DNA from 3 places in the Luteimonas sp. TWI382 genome. Region 2 is predicted to be linked to each of the others. Evidence: riboswitches for the same ligand, from Rfam matches in the RefSeq annotation. Region 2 holds a riboswitch; each other region holds the start of a gene.

Region 1 (4,679 bases), on a different contig from region 2:
TCCTTGTAGGCGCGGTAGAACGACGGGTACGGAATGTCGTTCCAGTTCAGGATGCCGGACGTGCGCCCGTTGATGATGCCGGTCGAGCGGTTGGGGTGACGCGGCTCGAGGATCTTGATGCGGTCGAGCGGCGTAGAAGTCGTGGCCATGATTGCGTTTCTCGTATTGCGTGTCGCGTGCGATCGGCAGAACCGGGGTCAGAGTGCATTTTTCCGTTGCACTCTCGAACCGGGGTCAGTGGATGAAAAATGCACTCTGACCCCGGTTTTAATCTGTAAGTCAGCGCGAATGCGCTTTTAGCTACTGCACCACTCGCATTCGGCGATGTCGATGTCGTTGGAGCGGACGTAGTACGTGGTCTTGATGCCCTCGCGCCAGGCGGTCATGTGGAGGTCGAGCAGGGTGCTGGCGCGGATGGTGCTGGGCACGTACAGGTTGAAGCTGATCGCCTGGTCGACGTGACGCTGGCGGCGCGCGTTCTGGCGCACCGACGCGAACTGGTCGACCTTGTAGGCGCCCTTTTCGTAGAACGGCCAGGTCTCGAGCGACAGCCCGGGGGCGGCGACCGGACGCCGGTAGTCCTTCTTCTCCTCGTAGTAGAACGCCGAGTAGATCGGGTCGATCGACGCGGTGGAGCCTGCGATCTGCGCGGTCGACATGTTCGGCGCGACCGCCATCAGCCAGCCGTTGCGCATGCCGTTGACGCCGACCTTGGCGGCCAGTTCCAGCCACGCGGGCGAGTTGTAGTCGCGGTCGCGGAAGTAGGCGCCGGTGTGCCAGTCGCTGCCGGCGAACACCGAGTAGGCGCCCTTTTCCTTGGCCAGCTCCATGCTCGCCTGCACGGTCAGGAAGTTGATGCGCTCATACAGCGTGTCGCTGAAGTCCTCGGCCTCGGGCGTGTTCCAGTGGATGCCCTTCTGCGCCAGCAGGTGATGCCAGCCGAACGTGCCCAGGCCGATCGCGCGGTACTTCTGGTTGGTGATCGTGGCCTGCGGGACGGGCAACTGGTTGAGGTCGATGACGTTGTCGAGCATCCGCACCTGGATCGGGATCAGCCGCTCGAGCACGTCGGTGATCAGGTCGCCCTGGCCCTCCTGCGGCACGATCGCCCGGCCCAGGTTCACCGACGACAGGTTGCACACGACGAAGTCGCCGGCCTGCTTGGTGGTGACGATCTGATTGCCGGAGATGATCTCCTGCATCATCTTCGTCGGGCTCATGTTCTGCAGGATCTCGGTGCACAGGTTCGACGAATAGACACGGCCGACGTGCTTGTTCGGGTTCTTCCGGTTCACTTCGTCGCGGTAGAACATGAACGGGTTGCCGGTCTCGAGCTGCGACACCATGATCCGCTTGAAGATCTCGATCGCCTTGACGGTCTTGCGCGAGATGCGCTCGTCCGCGACGACTTCCTCGTAGCGCTTGCGGAAGCTGCCGTTCGGGTCGCCCTTCTTCTCGTCGAAGAAGTCCTGCAGGTAGAAGCCCTTGACGCGATGGACCTCGTGCGGGTCGAACAGATACCAATCGCCGCGGCGCTCGACCGCTTCCATGAACAGGTCGGGGATGCAGATCGAGGTGAACACGTCGTGCGCACGCAGGCGCTGGTCGCCATTGTTCAGGCGCAGATCGAGGAAGTTCTCGATGTCGCGGTGCCACACATCCAGGTACACCGCGACCGCGCCCTTGCGCTGGCCGAGCTGGTCGACCGACACGGCGGTGTTGTTGAGCTGCTTGATCCACGGCACCACGCCGCCCGAGGAATTGGGTACGCCGCGGATCGACGAACCCGACGAGCGCACATAGCCCATGTACGCGCCCACGCCGCCGCCGCCCTTGGAGACGCGAGCGATGTCGGTGTTGGAGTCGTAGATGCCCTGCAGCGAATCGTCGACGGTGTCGATGAAGCACGACGACAGCTGGCCGCCGACCTTGCCGGCGTTCTGCAGCGTCGGGGTCGCGACGGTCATGTACAGATTCGACAGCGCCCAGTAGGCCTCGCCGACGAGCTGCATGCGGCGCTCGCGACCGCCGCGGGTCTCGTTCTGCATCAGATACAGCGCGATGGTGAGCCAGCGCTCCTGCGGCAGCTCGAACACGGCGCGCGAGGTGTCGGTGGCCAGATACCGCGTGGCCAGCAGGTACAGGCCGTTGTAGGCGAACAGCTTGTCGCGCTCGGGCTCGATCATGCGTCCGGCTTCCTGCAGCTCTTCCTTGGAATAGGCGCGCAGGATGTCGTTGGAATAGATATTGCGGTCGGCCAGCGATTCCTGCAGGCCGACGTAGGAGCCGTATTTCTGCTCGGCGTCGTAGAAGCGGTTGCGGCTGGCGCGCTTGTACAGGCGGTGCAGGTACAGGCGGGCGGCGAAGAACTCCCATTCGGGCGCGGTGACGTCGACCCGGGCCTCGGCCTCGCGGATCAGGTGGTCGACCAGGTCGTCGGCGTTGACCGCGTCCTTGCGCTCGACGAAGCCGAACACGCTGCGCTTGTAGTCGGCGATATCGAGTTGCGGGAACTCGCCGTGGACGCGGTCGATGCTGCGCTCCAGGCGCGCGCGGTCGTACGGGATCCGGCGGTTGCCGGCTTCCTTGGTGATCCAGGTGGAGACGTCGGTGTCGACGTCGGAATTTTCAGCAATTGCGGTTTGCATGGCGGCGCTCGGGGGCGGCGGCACCACGTCGTCGGCGTCGACGGCGGACGGCGCCACAGGGGTGGGGGAAGCGATCGGGGTCGGGGGCGCGTCTGCGGGCGTCGAAGGGGCGGTCGAGACGGTGTCGTGGCTGGTCATGCGTCCTCTCTCTTGGTGTCCAGTGCATTCGCGCACGCCCCGGCCCGCCCGCGTCGGGTCCGGTGGCTGCGGACGGCTCGTGTGGGGCGGGTGCGCCGCGAGACGGCGACGGCGGGTGCCGTCGGGTTCCGCGCCGCGGACCCACCCCTGTGCGGAGCGTCCACAGCGGTCACCGCGCGTCGTGCTTTCGCGCGGCTGTCGGCACGGTACGGACTCATGGGTGAAGGCAGGCCTTCGGTCCCACTGCACCGGATCACTCCGGTGGCGGCGGGGACGTTCCCAATTACCGCTGCGGGGGCAGCACCGGACTGGCGTGGGGCGTCACCGGCTTCCCGTTTTTCATCCACAGGCTTTGTGGCTGCGGAACCGACGTGGCCCAAGATAGTGGGGTGGTCGGACAGCGTCAACGCTAAATGTGGGGCGGGCGCCCGGATCCGCGTCAGGCCGGGAATCGTGCGGCCTCAGCCGCCGGCCGGGCACGGGGCGATGCAGATCCGGCTGCGCCAGGCAACCCCGGAAGAGGCCTATTCAGCCACGGCGACCGCGGTCCGCGCCGCCAGGGCCGTGGCGGTCGCACGCGACCAGCGCGGCCAGTCGGGGGCCGGAATCGGCAGCGGCTGGTCGTGATCGAGCAGCCGGCGCAGGTCCACCGCGGCGTAATGCGGCGCCAGCGCCTGGACCAGCGCGAAGCCGAAATCGCGCAGCACCCGGTCGCGGCGCAGCAGCGCCCAGGTGATGCATTCGGGCAGCAGGCCGTCCTCGACCGGCGGCGCGGCCAGGCCGTCGTCGAGGTCGGCGCCCATTTCGTCGACGATGCCCACGCCCAGCCCGGCGTGGACATAGGTGCGGATCAGTGCGCCGTCGCGTGCGGTCACCGCGAGGTCGGCGCGCAGGTCGGCGGCCGCGAACGCGCGCTGCAGCGACGAGGCGGGCTGTCGGCTCGATTCGTAGCTCACCAGCGGCACGCCGGCCAGGTCGCGCAGCCCGATCGGACGCGCCAATGCGGTCAGCGGATGGCCGGCCGGCAGCAGGACCCGTCGGCCCCAGCGGTAGAGCGGAATCGCCACCAGGCCCGGTGGCGGAGCGCCGGTGCCGCTGAGGATCGCCAGGTCGGCATGGTGTTCGGCCAGCAGCCGCAGCGACTCGACATCGCCTCCGGGCACCACATGCACCGCGACGTCGGGCCAGTCGCGCTTGAGCGCCTGCAGCGCCGGCGGCAGCGCATGACGGGCCTGGGTGTGGGTGGTGGCGATGCGCAGCAGGCCCTGGGCCTCGCGCCGCAGGTTGTCGGCCAGCGCCTGGATGTTGCCGGCCTCGGCGAGCAGGCGGCGGGCGTGCGCAAGCACCTGCCGGCCTTCGTCGGTCAACGCGGCGAGGGCGCGCTGACGGCGGGTGAACAGCAAGAAGCCCAGCGCGTTCTCCAGTTGCGCGAGCTGCTTGGACAGTCCCGACTGGGTCGCGTGCAGGCGGCGGGCGGCCAGGGTGATGTTGTGGCCGCATTCGACGATGGCGACGAAGCTGCGCAGTTGGGTGAGGGTCATGGCCAGGCCCGTGCCGACGGCGGGAATGTTGTCGCACCGCATGGTCGCCCACGGGCGCGACCGGCATGTCCCGCAGGCGACAACACTGTGTGCCGCGATCCGGCGACGCCGCCCGTCTACGCCGTGATCATCGAAGGCGGCTCAGCGACGCGCGGCTGGCACCAAATGCTCCGACAGCAAGAGTGCGTTGAGCAGCAGCCGCTCGGTGCCGTGCCAGTACTTGCGATGCGCCGGGTCGTCGGCGAACAGCACCACATTCCCGCGCCCGGTTGCGGCAATGACCGCCCACGGCGCGCCGCCGAGCCTGGCGCGGTTGCGCGTGGAGACGTAGCCGTTGACCAGCGGCGCATCG
Region 2 (4,679 bases):
CGTCGGGGCGGCCGACAACGATGTCGACGCCCGCTGTGGCGGTGAGCCGATCTGCCGACCGCGTTTGCGCCGTGACCCGGTGGCCGCGCGCCACCGCCTGCGCGACCAGCCGTGTGCCCACGCCGCCCGACGCGCCCATGACGAATACGCGCATTGCTGTCCCTGCCAAGCCGGTGCCGGCCGACAGTCTCGCAGATGCCGGGCGATGCGGCCGGGGGGGGGGGGGGGGCCCAAGGGGCCCCCCCCCCCCCGCCCCCCACCGCGTCAGCGCGCGAGCGGCTGCCAGCGCAACGCCAGCCCGTACTCGCGCCCGGGCTGGCGGTACCACGCCACCGTCTCGTAGTCCTTGTCGAGCAGGTTGGTCGCCCGCGCCTCGAGCGTCCACGCGGGTGCGAACGCCCACGCCGCACGCAGGTCGAGGGTGCCGTAGCCGCCGACGCGCAGCGTGTTGGCGGGGTTGTCGTAGCGGCCGCCGGCGCCGCGCAGCGTAGTGCCGATGCGCAGGTCGCCAAAGCTGCGATCGATGTCGAGCCGGCCGCTGCTGCGCGCGCGTCGGGCGAGCAGGTTGTCGCGGTAGGTGCCCTGGCTGCGGTCGCGCGGGTCGACGTGACTCAACTCGGTCGACAGGTCCCAGCCGGCGAGGGTGGTCGCGAACGTCAGCTCGGCGCCACGGATGCGGGCCTCGTCGATGTTGCTGCCGCGACCGACATAGTCCGGCGGCGGGTAGACGAACACAATCAGGTCGTCGATGCGGCTCTCGAACACGTCGAACGACCAGCGCCACTGGGCCGCCTGCTGCGAGATGCCGAGGTTCATGCTTTTGGAGCGTTCCGGTTTGAGGTCCGGGCTCTGCGAACCGGGGAAGTACAGGTCGTTGAAGGTCGGGGCCTTGAAGCCGGTCCCGGCGCTGGCGGTCACGCGAAGGCCGTGGGCCAGCTCCATGCCCCAGCCCAGGCTGCCGGTGCCGTGGCCGCCGAACTGCTCGTTGTCGTCGTGGCGCAGGCTCGCCTGCAGGCGATGCGCGCCGAAGCGACCGCGGTACTCAACGAACGTGGCGTAGTTGTCACGCGCCGTCACCGCGTAGCGGGTGTCGCTGTCGACTTGGTCGGCCTGCCAGTCGAAGCCCAGGCTCAGGCCCTGGGTCGGCGCCAGGCCGAAGTCGGCCTGCACCGAGGCGGTGTCGCGGCGGGTGTCGATGCGGCCGACATGACTGCGCGTGCCGGTGTCGGCATCGCGGAAGGAGGTGCTCGACTTGTCGTAGGCGCGGCCGGCCTGCGCGGTCAGGCGCACGACGTCCGAGGGCGCGTAGGTCAGTGTTCCGCCTGCCACCTGCTGCACGATGTCGGCCTCGTTACCGCCGAAGAGGCTGCCGTCGAACTGATTGAACGCGTCGGCATGCAAGGCATGACCTTCCAGCCGCAGCGCGTCGGTGAGCTGCACGCCGGCGCGCAGGTTCAGCGAACGGTTGCGGTAGCCGTCGCGGTCGGGCTCTTCGACGAAGCACCCCTGGAACAACGCCGACGAGCCGCGGCAGGCATCGATGCCGTCGGTGCGCTGGAACGCTGCATCGACACCGAACCAGCCCCGGCCGCTGCGGCCGCCGATGCCGGCGCTGGCTTCGCGCAAGCCGTGGCTGCCGGCGCCGATTCGTGCGTGTGGCGCAATCGCGCCGTCGTGGCGGCGGGTGAAGATCTGGATGACGCCGCCGATCGCTTCCGAGCCGTAGAGGCTCGAACGCGGGCCGCGTACGATTTCCACGCGCTCGATCTGGTCGACCGGCAGGTCCTGGATCGCCGGCATGCCGGCGGTCGCGCTGCCGATGCGTACGCCATCGACGAGCACCAGTACGTGGTCGGATTCGGCGCCGCGCAGGAAGATCGAACTCAGTTTGCCCGGGCCGCCACTGTTGCCGATCTGGATGCCGGCGCGGCCGCGCAGCAGCTCCGGCAGGTCGCGCGCCTGGCTGCGTTCGATCTCGTCGCGGTCGATGATCTGCGCCGGCACGAGGGTGTCAGCCAGCGCGGTCTGGGTGCGATTGGCGGTGACGAGCACGGCGTCGAGTTCGCCGGGAGCGGCGAGCGCCGACGGAGCGAGCAGGGCAGTGGCGATCGCCACGGTCAAGGTGCGGAACGGCATTGCGGTCTCCTTGCGCGCGCGCATCGAACGCGCGGCGGGCGGGCGAAGATCGCGGGAACGGGCGCACACGGACCGCCGTCCAGGCGCAAGGCGCACCCGGAACGTCGTCGCAATGCCCGCCGCATCGCAATCAGGTGGAACTTCGAGGCCGGTCTCCGGACTTGCGCGTGGGCGGTCTGAGCCCAGGCGTCGCGCCTTCCCGTGCACAGGGCACAGTGGCGAGAAGCGACGCTTGCACACGCTTACCGTTGCGGGGGCAGTGCCGGAATGGGGTTGCCTCGCGGCGCCCGCACCGGCTTCCCGTTTCAACCCAGGCAGGCCGGGTCACCGCGAAGCAGGCGCGATTGTACGCCAGCGCTCGTCCGGTTCAGCGTGCGTCGGGGTCGCCCGGCATCGCGTCGTCGCGATCGGCCGCGTCGTGCACGATCGTGGTGACCGGGCCGCCCGCGGTCCGTGCGCGCGGGTCGGGCAGTTGTGCGGTCGCCGCTTCGGCGGCCTCGGTCAGCTGCAGACGCCGTGCTTCGGGGACCTCCTGCCAGTGGCAGTCCAGCAGCGCGCCCTCGATCGAGTACAGCAGGTTGAGGCTGGGTCGGAAGCCGGCCCGGCGCACGCGCACGAAGGCCTCGACCGCGCCCGCCGCTTCGAGGTCCTCGCGCGTGCGCAGCCCCACCTGTCGCAGCCACGCCGCCGACTTCGGCCCGAGGTTGCGCAGCTTCGGCGCGCTCAACGCGCGTGCTCGACGTAGAGCCGTGCGAGCGCCTCCAGCCCGGCCTGATCGTCGGCGTCGAACCGGGCCGGCAGCGGACTGTCGAGATCGAAGACGCCGATCAGGCGGTCGCCGTCGACCAGTGGCACGACGACTTCAGACCGCGACGCAGCATCGCAGGCGATATGGCCTGCAAAGGCGTGCACGTCGTCGACCCGCTGGGTCTGCCGGGTGCGCGCTGCGGCGCCGCACACGCCCTTGTCGAGCGGAATGCGCACACAGGCCGGCAGGCCCTGGAACGGGCCGACGACCAGTTCGGTCCCGTCGTAGAAGTAGAAGCCGACCCAGTTGAGGTCGGGCAGGGCGTGGTAGACCAGTGCCGAGAGGTTCGCGGCATTGGCGATGGGGTCGGATTCGCCGTGCAGCAGAGCGCGGGCCTGTGCCGCGAGCGCGGCATACTGGTCGGCCTTGCTGCCGCTCAGAGGTGTGGAGGTGAACATGTCGCGCAGTGTAGCAGCGGGGTCGCACCCGCCCGGCCGCGCCGTCGCTGGCGTCCCGATCGGCGCGCCGGTATGAGCGCGCGCACGTGCCTGGTCACCGGGACCGATACCGGCATCGGCAAGACCCACGCCAGCGTGGCGCTGTTGCAGGCCTTGCGTGCCGATGGTCGCCGCGCGGTCGGCATGAAGCCGATCGCCAGCGGCTGCGATTGGCAGGACGGTGGCTGGCGCAATGAGGATGCGCTGGCGCTGCAGGCCGCCAGCCGGCCCCGGCCGGTGTACGCCGACGTCAACCCGGTGGCCCTGCCCGAAGCGACCGCGCCGACCCTGGCCGCACGCGCAGCCGGCGTGATCGTCAATGCCGCCGATCTGCACGCGGCGCACGCGCGGCTCGCCGCGGCGGCCGATGTGGTGCTGGTCGAAGGCGCCGGCGGCTGGGCCGCGCCGCTGGCCGAGGGCATCGAACATGCGGACCTGGCGCGGTGGCTGGGCGGCGCAGTGGTGCTGGTGGTCGGGCTCCGGCTCGGCTGCCTGAGCCATGCCCGGCTGAGCGCACGCGCGATCGCGGCCGACGGCTGTCGGCTTGTGGGTTGGGTCGGTAACCGGATCGATCCAGAGTTCTCGCGCGCAGACGACTATCTCGGCCTGCTTGCCGATGCGCTGCCGGCGCCGTGCCTGGGCGTGCTGCCGTTCGTCGGCGACGGGGGCAGCGCCGACGCGGGCGCCCTGGTGCTCGATCCGGCCTGGATCGACGCGCTGCCGCGCCGGCTCTGATCGGGGGCGTGGGGGGGCCGGGCAGGGGCCCCGGGGGCGCGGCGGGGGACGCCGGGGGGCTGGCGCGGGCCGGGCCCGCCGCGCGGCCGCGCCGGCGCTTTGGGGGGGGGGGGCAGCGGCGGCTGGCGCGGGGGAGGCCCGACGTGCTCAGTGCCCCTGGGGCACCGGCGTCGCTGGGTTGCCGTCGTGCCCGTCGGCGTCCGTGGCGGCCACCGCGCCCCGGTCGTGGCTGTGGTCACGCGCCAGCAGCAGGTAGAACGCCGGCAGCACGAACAGTGTGAACGCGGTGCCGATCGACATGCCGGCGGCGATCACCAGGCCCATCGAGAAGCGCGCCGCCGCGCCCGGACCGCTGGCGATCAGCAGCGGCACCATCGCGAACACCAGCGCGGCCGTCGTCATCAGCACCGGTCGCAGGCGGATCGCGGCGGCCTGCTCGATCGCCTCGGCCTTGCTCAGACCTTCGTTGATCTGCAGCTTGTTGGCGAACTCCACGATCAGAATGCCGTGCTTGGAGATCACACCCACCAGGGTGACCAGGCCCACCTGCGTGTAGATGTTGA
Region 3 (4,679 bases), on a different contig from region 2:
ACATGTGGGTGTGGATCTGGGTGGTGTCGGCCACGCCCGAGGCGCTGATGCGGAAGCTCTCGACCGCCCAGTCCAGATACGCCGCCCAATCGGCGCGCCGCAGCGGCAGGCCCTCGCGCAGCGCCGGTTCGTCGATCTGGATCACGCCGATGCCGGCCGCCTCCAGGTCGGTCACCTCGTCGCGCAAGGCCAGTGCGATCTGCCGGCAGGTATCGGCACGCGACTGGTCGTCGCGCACGAACGACCATTGCAGCACTGTCACCGGGCCGGTCAGCATGCCCTTCATCGGCCGCGGGGTCAGCGACTGCGCGTAGCGCGACCAGCGCACGGTCATCGGCGCGGGGCGGGCGACATCGCCGTAGATCACCGGCGGCTTCACGCAGCGCGAGCCGTAGCTCTGCACCCAACCGTTCTTGGTGAACGCGAAGCCATCGAGCTGCTCGCCGAAGTACTCGACCATGTCGTTGCGCTCGAACTCGCCGTGCACCAGCACATCCAGCCCGAGGTCTTCCTGCACGCGCACGCACTGCGCGATCTGGTCGGCGATGAACGCATCGTAGTCGGCCTGGCTCAGCTTGCCGGACTTGTGCGCTGCACGCGCCTCCCGGACCTCGAACGTCTGCGGGAACGAGCCGATCGTGGTCGTGGGCCACAGCGGCAGCGGGCGCAGCGCATCCTGCGCGGTCCGACGCGCGGCATAGGGCGTCGCGCGACGCGACGCGGACGCGTCGAGTGCAGCCACCCTCGCGGCGACCTCCGGCCGCTGCACGCGGGGCGAGGCGCGCCGCGCGGCGATCGCATCGCGCGCCTTGGCCAGCGCCGGCTCGGCGGCATCGGGATCGGCCAGCGCCTCGGCCAGCAGGCGCAGTTCATCGAGTTTCTGCCGGGCGAAGGCCAGCCAGCCACGCAGTTCGTCATCCAGCGCGGTCTCGCCCGCCAGGTCCACCGGCACATGCAGCAGCGAGCACGACGGCGCCAGCCAGACCGCATCGTCGCCGCGCGCATCGATCGCGTAGCGCGCCAGCACCAGCGCATCGTCCAACCGCGTGCGCCAGATGTTGCGGCCGTCGACGAGCCCCAACGACAACGTGCGCCCGGCCGGCAGCGCGCCGAGCACCGCATCGAGTTGTTCGCGCCCGCGCACCAGATCGACATGCAGGCCGTCGACCGGCAAGGACGCGGCCAACGGCAGGTTGTCGTCCAGCGCGCCGAAGTAGGTCGCCAGCAGCAGCTTCGGCCGCGCGCCCTGCGCCAGCGTGGCGTAGGCCCGATCAAAGGCCGCGCGCACCGCGGGGTCGAGGTCGAGCACCAGCGCCGGCTCGTCGATCTGCACCCAGGCCGCGCCGGCGGCGTGCAGGCGTGCCAGCAACTCGGCGTACACCGGCAGCAGCGCATCGAGCAGCGCGAAGCGATCGCTGCCGTCGACGGTCTTCGACAGCCACAGCAGCGTGACCGGCCCGAGCAGCACCGGCCGGGTCTCGATCCCCTCGGCCTTGGCTTCCAGGTACTCGCGCACCGGCTTGTCGTCGCGCAGCGCGAAGCGCTGGCCGGCCTGCAGTTCGGGCACCAGGTAGTGGTAATTGGTGTCGAACCACTTGGTCATCTCCAGCGCATGCAGGTCGATGCCGTCCTGCTGATGACCCCGCGCCAGCGCGAAGTAACCGGCCAGCGGATCGGCATCGGCCAGCGCGCGGTAGCGCTCGGGGATCGCGTCGAAGCCGAAGGCGGCGTCGAGCACCTGGTCGTAGAGCGAGAAGTCGTTGCTCGGCGGCGTGGCGACGCCGGCCTCGCGCTGCAGGCGCCAATGGCGCAGGCGCAGGTCGCGCGCCACTGCCTGCAACTGCGCGGCGTCGGCCTCGCCGCGCCAGTGACGTTCGACGGCGCGCTTGAGCTCGCGTTTGCGGCCGATGCGGGGAAAGCCGAGATTGGTGATGCCGGTCATGGTGGATGCGTCCTCAATGCGTGGGATTGAGGAACGAAGGGTCCGCATGGCGTGCACCGCGCCTGCGCGCGCCCGCCTGCCACACGGCCGACCTTCGCCCCCTCGGGCGAACCGGAGCCTGCGTGCGGACGTGCGGGACCGGCCGCGACGTGCGCGGCGCGATGCCCGTGCACCTCCCCGCGGAGGCCCCAGGTCGTACGTGCGCGCCTGTCGGTGCGCACGGCCAAGGCAGGTCTTCGGGCTCATGGACGGGCCACCTGCGAGGTGGTGGGCCTACTGCCCGTCGCTTCCCGGCCCGGACGGGCGCCAGTGCGTTGACGGGGGTCGTTTCCAGTTACCGCTGCGGGGCAGCGCCGGAATTGCCGCCATGCGGCGCACCGGCTTCCCTTTTAATCATCGCTTCATTCGCATGAAGAGATGAACCTTGGCGGCGACACGGTAGCCCCGGCCGCACGGGCGGTCAAGCGGGCGTGGCCGCGGCGGCCGTCTCCCGCGCATCGGCCTGGTCGGCAAGGCGATCGACCAGCGCATCGACCGCGGCCTCGGCGCGCGCGATCGAGGCCGCGAGCCGGGCATCGGCGAACTCGTCGTATTCCACCGCGACCCGGTCGACGTCGGTGATGCCCATGTAGCGCAGCGGCGTCATCACGCCCTGCTCGACCAGGTTGTCGCCGGCGTTGCGACCACCGGGGTCATAGTCGTGATCGCCGCGCGCACCCAGCAGCACGGCGCGGCGGCCCTGACCGGCCAGCATCGGCCAGTACGGCGCACCGGCGCGCGCGCGATCGAAACCGAAGGTGCGGCCCACGCGCACGATGTTGTCGATCCAGGCCTTGACCGGCGCGGGCATACCGAAGTTGTACATCGGCACCCCCATCACCACGAGCGGGCTGCCGAGCAGCTCATCGATCAGCGCATCGCTCTCGGACAGCCGCTCGATCATCCACGGCGTGCGCTGCGCCAGCGGCGTGAACGCAGCATGGATCCAGCGTCCGTCGACATGGGTCGGCGGCGTCAGGGCGAGATCGCGATAGACGATGCGATCACCGGGGCGCCGCTGTTGCCAGCGCGCGACGAAACGGGCGCCGAGCCGGCGGGTATGGGAGCCGTGCGGGACCTCGCCCGAACAACCGGGACGGGCACTGCCGTCGAGATGGAGCAAGCTGAGCATGATTCACCTGGCGAAGCTGGGAGAGAATGCGCACTGCGGCGCTCCGGCATGATTGGCGCCGGCCCAGAGCCCGACAAACGATGTTTTCTCGTCCGATGGATGAATTGCGCTCATGCACGATCGCCCCGCCCGCCTGCCACCGCTGAGCGCACTGCGCGCGTTCGAGGCCGCCGCCCGACGCCAGAGCTTCAAGGCCGCAGCCGAAGAACTGTCGCTCACGCCCACCGCGGTCAGCCACCGCATCCGCCAGCTCGAGGACTGGCTGGGCCTGCGGCTGTTCGCACGCCAAGTACGCCAGGTGCGGCTGACCGAGGCTGGGCAACGCCTGTACCCGAGCGTGCGCGGCGGCTTCGATGGCATCGCCACCGCCGTCGCCGACCTGCAACGGCAGACGCGCCGCCCCGCGGTCACGCTGAGCACGACCCGGGGCTTCGCCGCCCGCTGGCTGTTGCCACGCCTGCCGGCGCTCGCTGCGGCCGCGCCCGAAGTCGATCTGCACCTGCACGCGGCCGACGACCCGGTCCGGCTGGCCGCCGGCGGCACGGAGCTGGCGATCCGCTACGGCCCCGCACCGGCTCCGCAGGTCGAAACCTGGCCGCTGCTGCCTGGACGTTTCATTCCGGTCTGCACCCCCGGCCTGGCGCTGGCCGGCCCGACGGCGCTGGCGACCGTGCCGCGGCTGCGCTACGCCTGGCGACTGCAGGACGCCCACACCCCCGACTGGCCGCGCTGGTGCCGAACGGCCGGCCTGCCGGACACGCACGGCGGCGAACTCGGCTTCTCCGACGAAGCGCATGCCATCCAGGCCGCGATCGCCGGCCAGGGCATCGCACTGGCGAGCGTCGCCCTGGTCGCCGACGCCCTGGAAGACGGCGTGCTGCGGGCCCCGTTCGGCCCCGCGCTCGACGGCCACGACTTCCGCCTGCTGGCCGCGCCCGGTACCACGCACACACCGGCCGTCGCCGCCGTCGGCGCCTGGCTGCGCGCCGAAGCCAACGCGTTCCTGGACCGGCACGCCGCGCGCTTCGCAGCGGTCGCGTAAACCCGGCCGCGCGCGTCAGTCGACCCCAGGATGGCGCACGCGCCACGCGGCCAGCCGGGCGCGGTAGTCGGCCATCGCATCGGCGTGCAGGTCGTAGACGCAGATCGGGCAGCCGCTGTCGCAGCAGTCGCTCGGCAGCGGGGCCTCGGGCGGTTCGGGCCGCGGATCGGGGTCTGGGACAGGTGTCGTACTCATCGCGCGGCCATTGTCGCGCAGCTCGCCGGCCTCAGCGATCGTCGGCGGCCGGCAGCGGCGACAGGCGCAACGCGGCGGTCTGCGCGTCGCAGCCCTCGGGCCGGGCGCCGCGCGCACGTTGGGCGGCGACCTCGTCGCGCGCCGCCGCCAGGTCGGCCAGGAACGCCGGTTCGGCCTGCAGCCGCGCGAAGGTCGCGGCGCCGACCACCTGCCCCTGCACGATGTCGCTGTACCAGTGCACGTTGCAGACCAGTCGGCTCTCGCCGAAGCTGCGTCCGCGTTGCAGCAGCGGATCGGCGCGATCGGGGGCGACGGCGGTCAGCGCCAGC

Evidence for each region. A riboswitch is a leader RNA that binds a small molecule or an ion and turns the genes downstream of it on or off. The one in region 2 is predicted to bind cobalamin.
Region 1: linked by a shared signal. The riboswitch ahead of ABE505_RS07890 (ribonucleoside-diphosphate reductase subunit alpha) and the one ahead of btuB (TonB-dependent vitamin B12 receptor) in region 2 are both predicted to bind cobalamin.
Region 3: linked by a shared signal. The riboswitch ahead of metE (5-methyltetrahydropteroyltriglutamate--homocysteine S-methyltransferase) and the one ahead of btuB (TonB-dependent vitamin B12 receptor) in region 2 are both predicted to bind cobalamin.

The regions. Positions count from the first base shown of each region.
Region 1 covers NZ_JBDJNS010000009.1:30,477-35,155, reverse strand. Annotated here, with positions in the region: gene ABE505_RS07895 (ribonucleotide-diphosphate reductase subunit beta) at 1-149, opposite strand, end outside; gene ABE505_RS07890 (ribonucleoside-diphosphate reductase subunit alpha) at 297-2,786, opposite strand; cobalamin riboswitch at 2,969-3,172, opposite strand; gene ABE505_RS07885 (LysR substrate-binding domain-containing protein) at 3,311-4,327, opposite strand; gene ABE505_RS07880 (M14 family zinc carboxypeptidase) at 4,469-4,679, opposite strand, start outside.
Region 2 covers NZ_JBDJNS010000013.1:96,753-101,431, forward strand. Annotated here, with positions in the region: gene ABE505_RS10415 (NAD(P)H-binding protein) at 1-154, opposite strand, end outside; gene btuB (TonB-dependent vitamin B12 receptor) at 265-2,136, opposite strand; cobalamin riboswitch at 2,265-2,483, opposite strand; gene ABE505_RS10425 (TfoX/Sxy family protein) at 2,504-2,863, opposite strand; gene ABE505_RS10430 (GAF domain-containing protein) at 2,860-3,342, opposite strand; gene bioD (dethiobiotin synthase) at 3,415-4,116, shown strand; gene ABE505_RS10440 (efflux RND transporter permease subunit) at 4,264-4,679, opposite strand, start outside.
Region 3 covers NZ_JBDJNS010000017.1:50,631-55,309, reverse strand. Annotated here, with positions in the region: gene metE (5-methyltetrahydropteroyltriglutamate--homocysteine S-methyltransferase) at 1-1,942, opposite strand, end outside; cobalamin riboswitch at 2,152-2,384, opposite strand; gene ABE505_RS11725 (NAD(P)H-dependent oxidoreductase) at 2,403-3,113, opposite strand; gene ABE505_RS11720 (LysR substrate-binding domain-containing protein) at 3,226-4,155, shown strand; gene ABE505_RS11715 (oxidoreductase-like domain-containing protein) at 4,171-4,350, opposite strand; gene ABE505_RS11710 (phosphatase PAP2 family protein) at 4,382-4,679, opposite strand, start outside.